4 regions of the Bacillus sp. JJ1562 genome follow, and region 3 is predicted to be linked to each of the others. Evidence: riboswitches for the same ligand, from Rfam matches in the RefSeq annotation. Region 3 holds a riboswitch; each other region holds the start of a gene.
What was found. A riboswitch is a leader RNA that binds a small molecule or an ion and turns the genes downstream of it on or off. The one in region 3 is predicted to bind S-adenosylmethionine.
Positions count from the first base shown of each region.

Region 1 (3,214 bases), on a different contig from region 3:
TCTGACATTTCCAACTTTCCAATTCCCATTAGGTCCAAAGTTCCTTCTTTATTTTCACTTACCCAATTCTCAATCTCTCTTATATCACTTTGGGTCAGCTTCACCATTTCAAATTCATTAACTCTGAATAATGATAAAAATTGATTCGCTTCAACTCGAACCTGAGGAATCGCTAACGAGCTAAAAATAGCTGCTGCTGCAACTCCTGAAATAAGTAATTGTTTTGTTTTTGATTTCAAAGAACTACATCCCTTTCTCGTTTATATATCTTTTTGTTCTGTGATTTTCTGACTGCCAGCATGTTGAAGATTTTCTCAAATATCGTCCATAACTGATTAAGCGTCATATTGATTATAAGATATTATTTATTGAATATCAATAAATAATTTATCTTAGTTAATATATTATTATTGATTGATCAAATCGTTTTTGAAGAGGTAATTACAGCTATGAGAGGATTGTGGGAGTAAGTATATAATTAAAATATGAAAAAAGGAAACACAAACCTTTGGAGTAAAGTTTGTGTTTCCCATCAATTAGATTATTGTCAAATTACTTCTCATCATAGGCATTGAGTGCATTTACACTATGTGCCAACGCAGATCCTGCTTTTAATGCAACAGCAACGAAAATAGCTTCCGCGATTTCTTCCAAATCGGCACCCGCCTTCTTGGCATTTTTCGTATGAAGGTCGATGCAATACGCGCAGCCTGTTGTGTGTGCAGAAGCAACCGCAATCAACTCTTTATCCTTTTCTGTTAAATTTTGTACTTTGAGAGATTTTGTATCAAAATCAATAAATGCTTTAAATGCCTCACCATTTAAGTCAGCAAATTCTTTCAGTCTTGCAAAATAGGCTGCTTTATAAAGCTCCTCATCGCCGTTTCCATCATATGCATTTAGTGCATTCACGCCATGTGCCAAAGCAGAACCTGCCTTCAATGCTGTTGCTACAAAAATGGCCTCTGCCACTTCTTCTCTAGTAGAGTCATTCTTTTTCGCATTCCCAACATGTAAGTCAATGCAATATGGACAACCCGTGATATGGGCTACCGCCACTGCAATCAATTCCTTCTGCTTCACGGATAGTCTTCCAGCAGCTAAAGCTTGGCTATCAAACTTTATGAAAGATTGAAAGGCTTGCGGTGCATACTTTTTCAATTCCGGAAGTCTTCCGAAATATTCCTTTTTATACAAGCTATCAGTTTTTGCTATTGACATTAAAAATCTCTCCCTTTACTATTATTCACCAATTAAAATACGACTTTCCTTATGGATTTACTCACCTTAAATGAAAAAAACTGCGAAATTCAAAAAGCCCCTTCCGACGAGGAAGAGGCACTATGTACATCCAAACTCATCTTTCAAGCATTAGCTTGCTGGAATTAGCACCTTGTTACTCTCAGTAACGGTTGCTGCGGGATCAACGGACCAGGTTCCTTCCCCGACTCTTGATAAGAGAAAATCGTATTTAATTTAGTATTATTAATAACCTTACCTGAGTTGACAGAAGATTGTCAACGTAAATATCGGATTATTTCGAAAAATGTTTTTTTACTTTTAATCATAAGATCTAACACTTATAGTTTAATCGGCCACTCGTCTAGGTTTTCCGCCATATCCCAAAACATGTATTCAAACATGCTTGTCTTGACGACGATTTCTTCAAGTGCTGCTAAATCTCGTTCTGGTTTACCAGTTGCGATTTCATTGATTAGATTTTTACAATCTTCAGCTAACGCAGTAAATTCATCCGATGAATACATTTTCACCCATTCACCGTAAAATTCATGATCAATGGCTCCTGGCCATGTTACTAACTCTTTACCGATAAAGCTATAGCTCCATGCACAGGCAAGGACAGCTGCGACAACATTTTCAACCCCTCCAAGTTGTGCCACATTCAGCATGTAGCTTGTGTATGAAGTCGTAGTCGATGCGGGCTTGGTTGCCTCGAGCTCTTCATTAGATATACCAAATTTTGATGCATATTGGCGGTGAAGATCCATTTCTATCTCGAGTGTGCCATGCAAAAGATTTGCAAAAATAGACATCGTTTTTAGATCAGGAGCCTTTGCACTCCCTAATGCAAATAGACGGCTATACTCTATCAGGTATACATAATCCTGCTTCATATAATGCTTGAACTTTTCCTTTTCTAACCAACCCTCGCCAATCCCTTTCACAAAAGGATGCTCCAAATACGAACTCCAAATCGGCTCTACTCGATTCCATATACGGTCTGTAAATAAACTGCTCACTTTTATTTCCCCTTTCTATTTTCGACATCGGGGAGATAAAAAACAAAAACCCATCACTAGTGACTAGGAATGGGTTCGGCAATAAATATACGTTTATATTACCAACTCCACTTCCCTACGCTAGTGTTACCTAGATCAGGTTCAAAGGGTCGATATTTCTACCTCTCAGCACTTTCATGCACCCCTAGTCGAATTGTTAGATTATTAACTTATTAGATATAAGTTAAACATAGCAGGTGAAAAAAAGCAAATGTTCGGAACTTTCATTTATAATTTCATTCTTTTGGTTAGTGATTTACACACGTTTTCTTTACTCTCTGGACAAATTAATGTACTGACCAAAATCAGGAAATACGTTCTTGTTTCTCACTGATAATATTATTATTATTTGTATTGTAAAGAAGTTCTTCTAGAAAAACTATCTCTGTGTTACCCATCAAATATGTCTATTCTCCATACTTATTAAGTGTTTTCTTACTCATAATTTGTAGCAGTAATAAAATCAAAAGCATCAGTTGAAGTAATTTCATTGTTATACTCAAAATTGTATATCAGAATTACTGCATTATATGATTTTTTTAAGTCTATACTATTCTTAATTTTTGGGATGATAATTTCTTCATACGAACAACCGTCTAATAATGTGGAAATATCATTACTACTATTCTTATATACCGCTTTTTCTATAGTATCCTCATCTGTTTCATCCATATCAATATTAAAATCGATAAAAAATTTGGAAGGGACAGACTCGCCATCCTCATCATACGATAAATCTACATACTCTCCTATAGAGTCCTCTTCTTTAATATTACCTAACCAAATAGAAACCCATCCTTGTTTTTCCATTATAGTATCCTCCTATTTTAATCTAAGACCTTCGGGTAAAGACGAAACCCCACCCTCTAGTCTATAATTAGCCCAATTATTAAGTCTTCTTACAAATGTATTAT
Region 1 is NZ_JBALOQ010000024.1:132,241-135,454, forward strand. Features, by position in the region: gene V7097_RS16435 (hypothetical protein) at 1-239, opposite strand, end outside; gene V7097_RS16440 (carboxymuconolactone decarboxylase family protein) at 553-1,221, opposite strand; SAM riboswitch class I at 1,355-1,461, opposite strand; gene tenA (thiaminase II) at 1,581-2,261, opposite strand; TPP riboswitch at 2,357-2,457, opposite strand; gene V7097_RS16450 (immunity 22 family protein) at 2,736-3,110, opposite strand.
Region 1: linked by a shared signal. The riboswitch ahead of V7097_RS16440 (carboxymuconolactone decarboxylase family protein) and the one ahead of V7097_RS05575 (PLP-dependent aspartate aminotransferase family protein) in region 3 are both predicted to bind S-adenosylmethionine.

Region 2 (3,214 bases), on a different contig from region 3:
AGCTTACTTTTATTGATGAACAAGCCTTTCTCGGTCGAAAAAGTATCAAGTAAAATATTCTCGGCAACGGTAAGCTGCGGTACAATCACAGTGTCAACCTCTTGATAGACACAGTGGATACCGTATGTTTTCGCATCCTTCGGAGAACGAATGTCAATTGGCTCTCCTTCGAGGGTAATTACTCCTGTGTCAAGCTCGTAAGCACCCGATAGAATTTTCATCAGCGTGCTTTTGCCTGCTCCATTTGCACCAAGTAAGGCATGAACCTCACCACTTTCAAGTTCAAAAGAAGCCTGCTCAAGAGCAATCACCTTTCCAAAGCTTTTTGTCATTTCCTTCATTTCAAGTAAAGGCATCTACATATCCTCCTTTACAGAGGACCACGGGCGGTCCTCTTTTTTACTCACCAGCCTCAAGCTTTTTCAACTCGTCTGTGTAGCCCTGTTCGCTTTTACCCCAGCCTTCAATGTACTGGTCAAGCTCCGCAGTTGTGATTTTTTCCGCTGGAAGTGCATCCTTTGTTACGAAAACTGGCTCTAATTTTACGCGTTCAGGTGTTTCATTACCGTTTAGTTTTTGATAGGCAAAACGAACTTGGATGCGTCCGATATCTTTTGGATCAACCGCTGCAGACGCAACCCATGGGCTGTTATCTGCTTGAATCATTTGTAAATCCTCATCACTCATGTCAATTCCGTAAACCTTAATATCTGTACGACCTGCTTGTTCGATGGCACGAACAGCACCTTTCGCAAATTCATCCCATGCTGCCCAAACCGCTGTAATTTGACCTTCCTCAGGATACTGCTTTAATAGAGCTTCCATTTGTGCTTGTGTATCAAGAGCAGTGTTTGCTGTTGCTGCACCAAATGTTGCGATTTCTTTAATGCCATCGTTGCTATCAAGAAACTCTTGGTATGCCAGCTGACGTCTCTCCATTGGCGCGAAGCCCGCAACCCAAATTTTAACGATATTTGCTTCACCACCAGCGTCTTCCGCTAATTTTTCAAGGGTCATTTGTGCCATTTGCTGGTCGCCTTGCTCAAGAACAGTTACACCGTCAACTTCCACTTCTGCATCAAACACAACGACTGGGATTCCTTTGTCGACCGCTTTTTGTACAGAGCTTTGAAGAGCTTCCTTTGTTCCATGGTCAATTAAAATCGCATCAAAGCCTTGGTTTACTGCTGCATCAACGTTTGACGCCATTTTAGCGAGGTCTCCTTCAGATGTAAAAACGGTTGTTTCTCCTGCGAACTTTTTCACTTGTTCTTCAACACCCTCAATATATTGCGCTGAAAAAGTTCCTAAGTTTTGTTGCATGATTAACGCGATTTTTTTGTTTGCTAATGGATGATCTGAATTCTTTACTTCTTCGCCATCAGTTTTTGCTGTTTCATCTGCTACTTTCGGTTGGCAGCCAACTAATACTGCGATAATTAATAATGTAGTAAATAATAGTTTTGTTAGTTTCATTGTTTTTCTCCCCCTATTTTGTATGTAATCTTATTTTTCACATCTGTCTACTCAAGCTGGAAGTCATCACACTCCTGTTATTTGAGGTTTTTTTAAAAAATTAAAAAGCCTCTTTCTTATCAGAAAGAGGCTTGAAGCATACAAAAGTCTTCGCACCTCTTATCTACCAGAAAGAATCATCCTTCTGTTGGAATTAGCACCGTGCCTTGCGGGTCAATACCCGGCGAAAAAATTCGCCCCATTTCACAATGGAATTACGGTCGGTTGCTGGGCGTCATCGGGCCAAATCCCTCCGCCTACTCTTGATAAGAGAAAGTACAGCAATCATATTCATTTAACTTACTTGACGAGAATCATACCACGCAAAAAAACAAAATTCAATATTTTTATTATAAAAAATATTTTAATAATGGAAAAGTTTTTAAAAGTTGTAAGATACCTTTTGTACGAGGATGCAAATGCAATTGACTATGAAGCAATTATCTTATTTAAAACGCATTTCCGGATGATTCATGCGCAATTACGCGCTCCCCCTCCAAGTTCCCCCATAAAAAAAAGGAACCAGGAGAACCGTCCCCCCTGGATCCTTTATAATGCCTTCTCATTCCGATTAAGTACTCGTAAAAAGTTTTGTTCAAATAATGGCATTTCTTCTGCCGAAAGCTGTGAAGCGAAGATGTGCTCACTTTCTTTTTTTAATGTTTGAAGTAATAGTAGCATGACGGTTTGTACAGTGAGGTTAGGGTCGATCAATTCTGTCAAGGAAGCCATCGTTTCCGGCTTCACATCCGGGTAGACAAATTTCGTTTCAGCCCCCTGTAGCCCCATCTCGTAAAATCTTCTGATTATTTCTGCTCGTTCAGAACCACTTCCGGTCACACCTAGATAAATTTGCACAGCCACTCCGTTACGAAGGCGGCGTTGGGATATCCCCGCAAATTTTTTTCCATCTATACTTAAATCATAGCTGCCAGGACAATACGATCCGACAACTTCGCGTGCCACGATATCAACTTCATAGCCTTCAAACATTTTTCGAATCAGCTCAAGCATTGTATCGTAGCCACGATTGATATCAATTCCTTTTTCCGTTTCAGGAAAAATTAGCGAAATGTTTAGTACTCCTTCATCAAGCACCACTGCTAGCCCACCCGAATTTCGTACGATCACACGATAGCCCATTGATTCGAGGAGCTCTATCCCTTCCTCAAGAAAAGGCAATTTCGTATCCTGAATCCCAAGCACAATGGTCTGGTGGTGAACCCAAGATCGCGCTGTGGCTGGTGATTCGCCTTTACCCACAAACGCACAAAGTGTGTCATCTATCGCAAACGATTGTAACGCATCAAATTGATAGCCTAGACTAGATTGATCAATAATCCGCCAGCTCGGCTGGTGTAAAAGACTTTCGGTCATACGGCATACTCCTATTATGTAATAGGACTTTATTATAACACAACTCGGAAACTGTTCTTAAAAATGCACTGTAAATTAAAATATAGAAATCAAAAAAAGAGCCATTATAGCCCAGTTTGTTAGTTAATAAATTTCGCAATTTCAAGGGGTGAGGATTTACTCATTTTCTGACTAATCATTGTATTTACCTTTTTCGATATTGCATCAACTGTTGTCTCCAACGTTATGGCTAACTCTTTGAACAATATTTTTTGATTATGAAGAAGAAGTTTTCGATCATGTTCACTTATTTTCTTATCAGCCATTTCAAGTTCGTATTTTT
Region 2 is NZ_JBALOQ010000002.1:117,441-120,654, reverse strand. Features, by position in the region: gene V7097_RS00635 (sugar ABC transporter ATP-binding protein) at 1-356, opposite strand, end outside; gene V7097_RS00630 (sugar ABC transporter substrate-binding protein) at 400-1,476, opposite strand; SAM riboswitch class I at 1,633-1,788, opposite strand; gene V7097_RS00625 (lipoate--protein ligase family protein) at 2,065-2,892, opposite strand; gene V7097_RS00620 (CarD family transcriptional regulator) at 3,012-3,214, opposite strand, start outside.
Region 2: linked by a shared signal. The riboswitch ahead of V7097_RS00630 (sugar ABC transporter substrate-binding protein) and the one ahead of V7097_RS05575 (PLP-dependent aspartate aminotransferase family protein) in region 3 are both predicted to bind S-adenosylmethionine.

Region 3 (3,214 bases):
ATCGTTGGGGAGCGGACCCCTCATGCAGATTCAAACATTCGAGGCAGTTTTATTGGTATTGATGCATCCCATGAACGAAAGCATTTTGCACGTGCAGTTCTTGAAGGTATTACATTTTCGTTAAACGAGTCCATTGAGATTTTTAGAAACAGTGGAAAAACAATTGATACCATTATTTCAATTGGTGGCGGTGCGAAAAACGAAACTTGGCTACAAATGCAGGCTGATATTTTTAATGCGAAAATAGAAAAATTAACTTCTGAACAAGGTCCTGGAATGGGGGCGGCAATGCTTGCTGCATATGGATCTGGCTGGTTTACCTCATTAAAAGAGTGTGCCGGTGCATTCCTCGAAACCTCCAAAACATATGAACCAATTCCAGAAAATGTGGAGGCATATCAGAAGCTATTTGCAATCTATCAACAGGTTTATACACAAACAAAGACACTAAATGAAAGATTGAAAGAGTTTAGGAAGTAAAAACGTAACCCTAGTTAGATTATTTAAAACTTTATAAAAATCCATTGACTAAATCATCTAAAATGTTTAACATTTCTAATATATAGTCAAATAATGCAATTCTTCTTATCAAGAGAGGTGGAGGGGCTGACCCTGTGAAACCTCGGCAACCAGCATTTGAATGCACGGTGCCAAGTTCAGAGGAAGTATTTCTATTCCGAAGATGAGAAGGCGGTCGTATGATGAATGTGTATATTCTTGCACCCCTTCTGTATTCTTACAGAAGGGGTTTGTTATTTTTACCAAAATCTGCGCTTATCAATAAATTGCGAAAGAAAATTGGGTGGATAGGATGCCACATTTCCTTGTTGTAACAAGAAATAGGGTGGCGTCAATTTTATAAAAAAATAAATTTTTCAAAAAATACATTGACTGAAAAAACAAACTATTCTATAATACTTTATAAAGTTGAAGAATTAACGTATTAGTGCGTCAATTTAATAAAAGATTTCTTATCCAGAGAGACTGAGGGAACAGGCCCGAAGAAGTCCGGCAACCTTCAAGTGAAAGCTTGAAAAGGTGCTAATTCCTGCAGATGCGCTCAGCATCTGAAAGATAAGATGAGGCCCCCTCTTCTTATGTTGAGGGGGCTTTTTATTTACATAAAGTAAGTACTTATCTAGCAAATTTGTAAAAATATAAATTTGGAGGTCAAAATAATGACAAAACAATATGAAACGTATGATGATGAGACGATACTTTTACATGGAGGTCAATCACCAGATCCGACAACTGGTTCACGAGCAGTACCAATTTATCAAACAAGTTCATTCGTATTTCATAATACTGACCATGCTCAAAGTCTTTTTAGTCTTGATGAGTCAGGGAATATTTATTCTCGTATTGGTAACCCAACTGTTGATGTGCTTGAGAAACGAATTGCGTTATTGGAGGATGGTGTCGCAGCTGTAGCAACATCTTCGGGAATGGCCGCGATTGCTCTCTCCATCATGAACGTTGCGGAAGCAGGAGATGAAATTGTAGCAGCTTCAAATTTATATGGCGGAACTTACAATCTTTTCGCTGTTACACTACCGAAATATGGAATTAAGACTCATTTCGTTGATCCAACAGATCCTGAGAATTTTAGAAAAGCTATTACGCCGAAAACAAAGGCTGTATTTGCTGAAACCATTGGAAACCCAAGCTTGCATGTATTAGATATTGAAGCAGTATCAGCAATTGCACATGAAAATGGAGTACCGCTCATTATTGATAACACATTTGCATCACCATATCTATGTAAACCAATCCAATGGGGAGCGGATATTGTGATTCACTCCGCAACAAAGTGGATTGGCGGACATGGGACAACGATTGGTGGAGTTGTAGTTGACGGTGGACGTTTTAATTGGAACAGTGAGAAGTTTCCAGGTTTTACTGAGCCAGATTCAAGCTATAACGGAATTCGATATGCGAATGAATTCGGGACTTTAGCATTTAGTACAAAGCTTAGAGTTCAGCTTTTAAGAGACTTTGGTTCATCTTTAAGTCCACATAGTGCATTCCTATTGATACAGGGTCTTGAAACATTACACCTGCGTATCGAAAAGCATAATGAAAATGCATTACGTGTTGCAAATTTCCTAAAAGAACATCCTTCGGTCGAATGGGTATCCTACCCTGGTCTTGAAGAACATCCAGCCCATGAGCTAGCAACCAAATATTTACGAGATGGTTTTGGTTCTATCGTAAACTTTGGTATTAAGGGTGGTAGGGATATTGGTAAAAAGGTTATTGATAATATTGCATTATGGTCACATGTGGCAAATGTTGGTGATGCGAAATCACTTATTATCCACCCTGCATCAACAACCCACCAGCAGTTAAGTGCGGAAGAGTTAGTAAAAACAGGAGTTAGTGAAGAGTTAATCCGACTATCGGTTGGAATTGAATCATACCGTGATTTAGTAAATGATTTGGATCAGGCATTTTATGAAGCGACAGGAATTTCATCAAAAGGTGAACAAAAAGGCGATACAGCGGTTAACGATGAGGGAGTAATACGCTGGGCACTTCAATCTACATTTATTCGCGAAGAGGTTGAAGGAAAGGAAGTTCAGCGCGCCAAAACAATTGCTGTCGTTGGTCTAAGTGGAAATCCAGCCCGCCCAAGTTACAGACTTGCACGGAAAATGCAGCGTCTTGGTTATAAAATTATACCTGTTAATCCAAGAGAAACAGAAGTACTTGGAGAGCAGGCATATCCAGATCTAACTTCTATTCCGTTTAAGGTTGATATCGTTCAAGTATTCAGAAGTCCTGAAGCGGCGATTGGCGTAGCGGCAGAAGCAGCAAAAATACAGCCAAAAGTTTTCTGGCTCCAAGAAGGTGTTATTTCCCCTCGAGCAGTTGAGGTTGCTAAAGAAGCAGGCCTTGAGGTTGTTCAAAACAGATGTACCTATAAGGAAGCACAGCGTATCAGAGGTTCAATTGTGACTTATGCATGCGAAATTTAACTTTTATTATTGAGAATTCCCCTACCACTAGAGGTAGGGGATGATTGTAAATGAATCTATTAAATTATGAACTAAGGGATGAGTGTAGCGAGAAGAAGGCTACAGCTTACTAGAATCCAAGGTTCTATGGGAGCCAAGTGAAACTTGGATCTCACAGTAAAATTTGATGAAGTTTTCCCAAAAGGTCGGTTTTCCGCTCCTACCTTATGAATGCTTTCATCGCTGGTCGATTGGCA
Region 3 is NZ_JBALOQ010000008.1:19,117-22,330, forward strand. Features, by position in the region: gene xylB (xylulokinase) at 1-480, shown strand, start outside; SAM riboswitch class I at 583-689, shown strand; SAM riboswitch class I at 969-1,081, shown strand; gene V7097_RS05575 (PLP-dependent aspartate aminotransferase family protein) at 1,179-2,978, shown strand; gene V7097_RS05580 (AMP-binding protein) at 3,189-3,214, shown strand, end outside.

Region 4 (3,214 bases), on a different contig from region 3:
AAAGCATGCAGCTATTGTCATAGGGAAAATTGCTGCTGCCGTTCCAATCGTTGTACCCATTACTGCCCGAGTTAAGGGACTGAGTGCAACAAGCAAAATAATAAAAGGGATTGGACGAACAATATTCACTAATAAGTTAAGTACGAGAAATATATATTTATTTTCCAATATGTTCCCTTTACGTGTGACAAAAAAGAGCACCCCCATTGCTATACCAATAATGCTTGAAAAAACTAACGTAAAAACTACCATCAAAATCGTTTCACCAGTTGCTTCGACAATACGAGGCCAAAATGTACTCCAATCAACTCTCATGGTTAATCACCTCCCTTATTTCAACAATTTGTTCAAGTTCATTGATTACTTGCTGAATTAATTGATCGGAACCCTGAAACTCAACAATTAAACTACCAAACAATTGATCCTGTAACTCGTTAATGCTTCCGTAAATAATATTGAAATCAATCCCATGCTTTCTCGTTACTCGTGACAGTATTGGCTCACTAGAAGCACCACCTGAAAAAATCACACGATACAAATTTCCTGAATGGTTATTGCGCAATTTTTCTAAAAGTTTGCTAGAAAGCTTGTCGTTTAACACAGAACTAATAAAGTTTTTCGTCGTTTTTGATTGTGGGTTCGAAAATATATCATAAACATTTCCTTCTTCAATCACAGATCCATTTTCCATAACGGCCATTCGATGACAAATACTACGGATTACATGCATCTCATGAGTAATAAGCAAAATTGTAATATTATACTCTTCATTAACCTTACGTAATAATTGAAGGATTTCTCCTGTTGTTTCGGGATCCAACGCAGAAGTCGCTTCATCACAAATAAGAATGTCTGGTGATGTCGCAAGCGCTCTTGCAATACCGACTCTTTGCTTTTGTCCACCCGAGAGCTGCTCTGGGTATTGATCTGCCTTATCTTGCAAACCAACAAATTGAAGTAATTCTTTCACACGGTTGTCAATTTGCTGTTTCGGCATCTTAGCAAGTTTTAAAGGATAAGCGATATTTCCATATACTGTACGTGAGTTAAAAAGATTAAAAGATTGAAAGATCATCCCTATTTTTCTTCGTAATTTCCGTAGATTTGCTTGAGAAATACTAGAAATGTCTAAGTCGTTAACCAATACCCTTCCAGACGTAGGACGTTCCAGTAAATTAACGAGTCGGAGCAATGTACTTTTACCAGCACCACTAAATCCAACCACCCCAAAGATTTCTCCTTTTGAAATTGTTAAGGAAATATCTTTTACCGCTTGTATCTCTTTCCCACCGGAACTAAAAACCTTACTTACTTCCTCAAACTTAATCAACTTGTAATCCCCCTCTGTTTATGGTCACTTTTAATGACCCAAAGTTTTACTCCTAGAAAACGAATCCCCTTTAAAAAAGACAAGAAAAAAAGGCATCCTTATTCCAATATCATCAAAAGAAGCTATTGGATAAAGATGCCTTTAGTTGTCTAATCGGCATAGTATTTTTTTATATGTAATCTTTCTAGTTACGGAGCCATACTTTCCCATCCCCCCTATTCATTCAATGCCCTAATTGACCAATGAGCACGTAATTTTGGCAAAAAATAAAACCCTCTTCACCAAAGAAGAGAGTTTAAAGTTTAAATTTAATCTTCTCTTCTTATCTTTCAAGCTCTTTGCTTGCAGGATTTGGCACAGTACTAACTAGTCTGTTGCCGAGGCTTCAAAGGGCCAGTCCCTCCACCTCTCTGGATAAGAATTCATCGATAATTTAATTGTACTTAATAAGTTACATGGAACACCTTTAATTGTCAATAAGTTTTTTAAAAATTCTTGTTATTATTTTAGGTAATAATTTACTTATGATACGGTTAATCATAATGTATCTAAATGAGTATTTAACTTTTCCTATTTGGTGATTGAACAATATCCTTTTATCTATATAGTTATTTATTTTTCAACACCTCGGCAAGTTCATACAAGGAATGGTGTTGTTTAATTTGGTAGTTCCGACCTTCCTTTTGCAGGTAATTTTTATCGCAAAATTTTGTAAGTACATGCAATAGGTGCCGATAAGATACACCTAAATAATCACAAACTATTACGTGTTTCTCCCTATAAATCCCTTCATCAGCAGTTTGCAAAATAAAATCGGCAAGCCTATTTTCAAGAGGGAAAGCGAGGCTCTGTGAATACTTTGCTGCCATAAGTGTTGCTTTTACACTTAATAACTTAGTTAATTCACGTAGAAACTTTGTATCCCCAAGTAATTTTGCGCGATATCGATAAAATGGAAGTGCAAAACAAATAGTCTTCGTTGATACTTGAATTCCCTTTGTATAGTACACATCATTTAATAATTCCATCTCCCCAATGTAGTCATTTGCACTAATAAAATTTATTAAAGATACTTTCCCATTTTGATGTGTTACATATATTTTTGCTTTTCCTTCCGTTACATAAAATAAAAAATCCGGTCTCCTTCCCTCTTGAATAATCCATTCACCACGTTGATATTCGTGCACTTCTATAAACTCTTCAACTTGAAAGGAAAATAGATGTGCTATTGAGTTATTTTCCAAATACAGCCGTTTCTTCTCACCTTTGTAAATTTCCATACTCCACCTCAAAAACATGAGATATCTCATATTAATTCTATATATTCCATGATATCATGCGATCAATAAGGAGGGTAAGTATGAATACACAACGTTGGATGAGTACACATTTTTTTAGTTTTTTTATGACATGGGGTATTTTTCTACCTTATTGGTCAGGTTGGATGATTTTTACAAAAGGAATTACAGTCTCAGAAGCTAGTTTAATCATGAGCCTCGGTTTAATCGCAAGAGGCCTGTCCACATTATTTGCATTTCCTTATTTATCAGAGAGATTTAGCCATAAAATTCAATTAAATGTGGCAGGAATCGGCACACTGGTTGCACTTCTTTGTTATATTCCGGCAAGTTCCTTTGCTAGTTTACTAATAGTAACGATTGTTTTACACATATTTTATCCAACTTTGATGCCAGCTTTAGATAGTGCTGCTAGTGTCCTTGTGCAAAGTAAACAGTTAATACACTATGGAAGAAGTCGTCGATGGGGATCCATTGGATTTGTCTCAGTCGGCATAATTTTAACCATTTTTACAGGAATGTTTGGAGATGAAGTTATTTTCTGGGCACTATTGCTCGGTATAATTGGATTTTTGTGTCTTAGTTT
Region 4 is NZ_JBALOQ010000022.1:40,384-43,597, forward strand. Features, by position in the region: gene V7097_RS14420 (methionine ABC transporter permease) at 1-315, opposite strand, end outside; gene V7097_RS14425 (methionine ABC transporter ATP-binding protein) at 305-1,330, opposite strand; SAM riboswitch class I at 1,650-1,751, opposite strand; gene yeiL (transcriptional regulator YeiL) at 1,939-2,610, opposite strand; gene V7097_RS14435 (MFS transporter) at 2,691-3,214, shown strand, end outside.
Region 4: linked by a shared signal. The riboswitch ahead of V7097_RS14425 (methionine ABC transporter ATP-binding protein) and the one ahead of V7097_RS05575 (PLP-dependent aspartate aminotransferase family protein) in region 3 are both predicted to bind S-adenosylmethionine.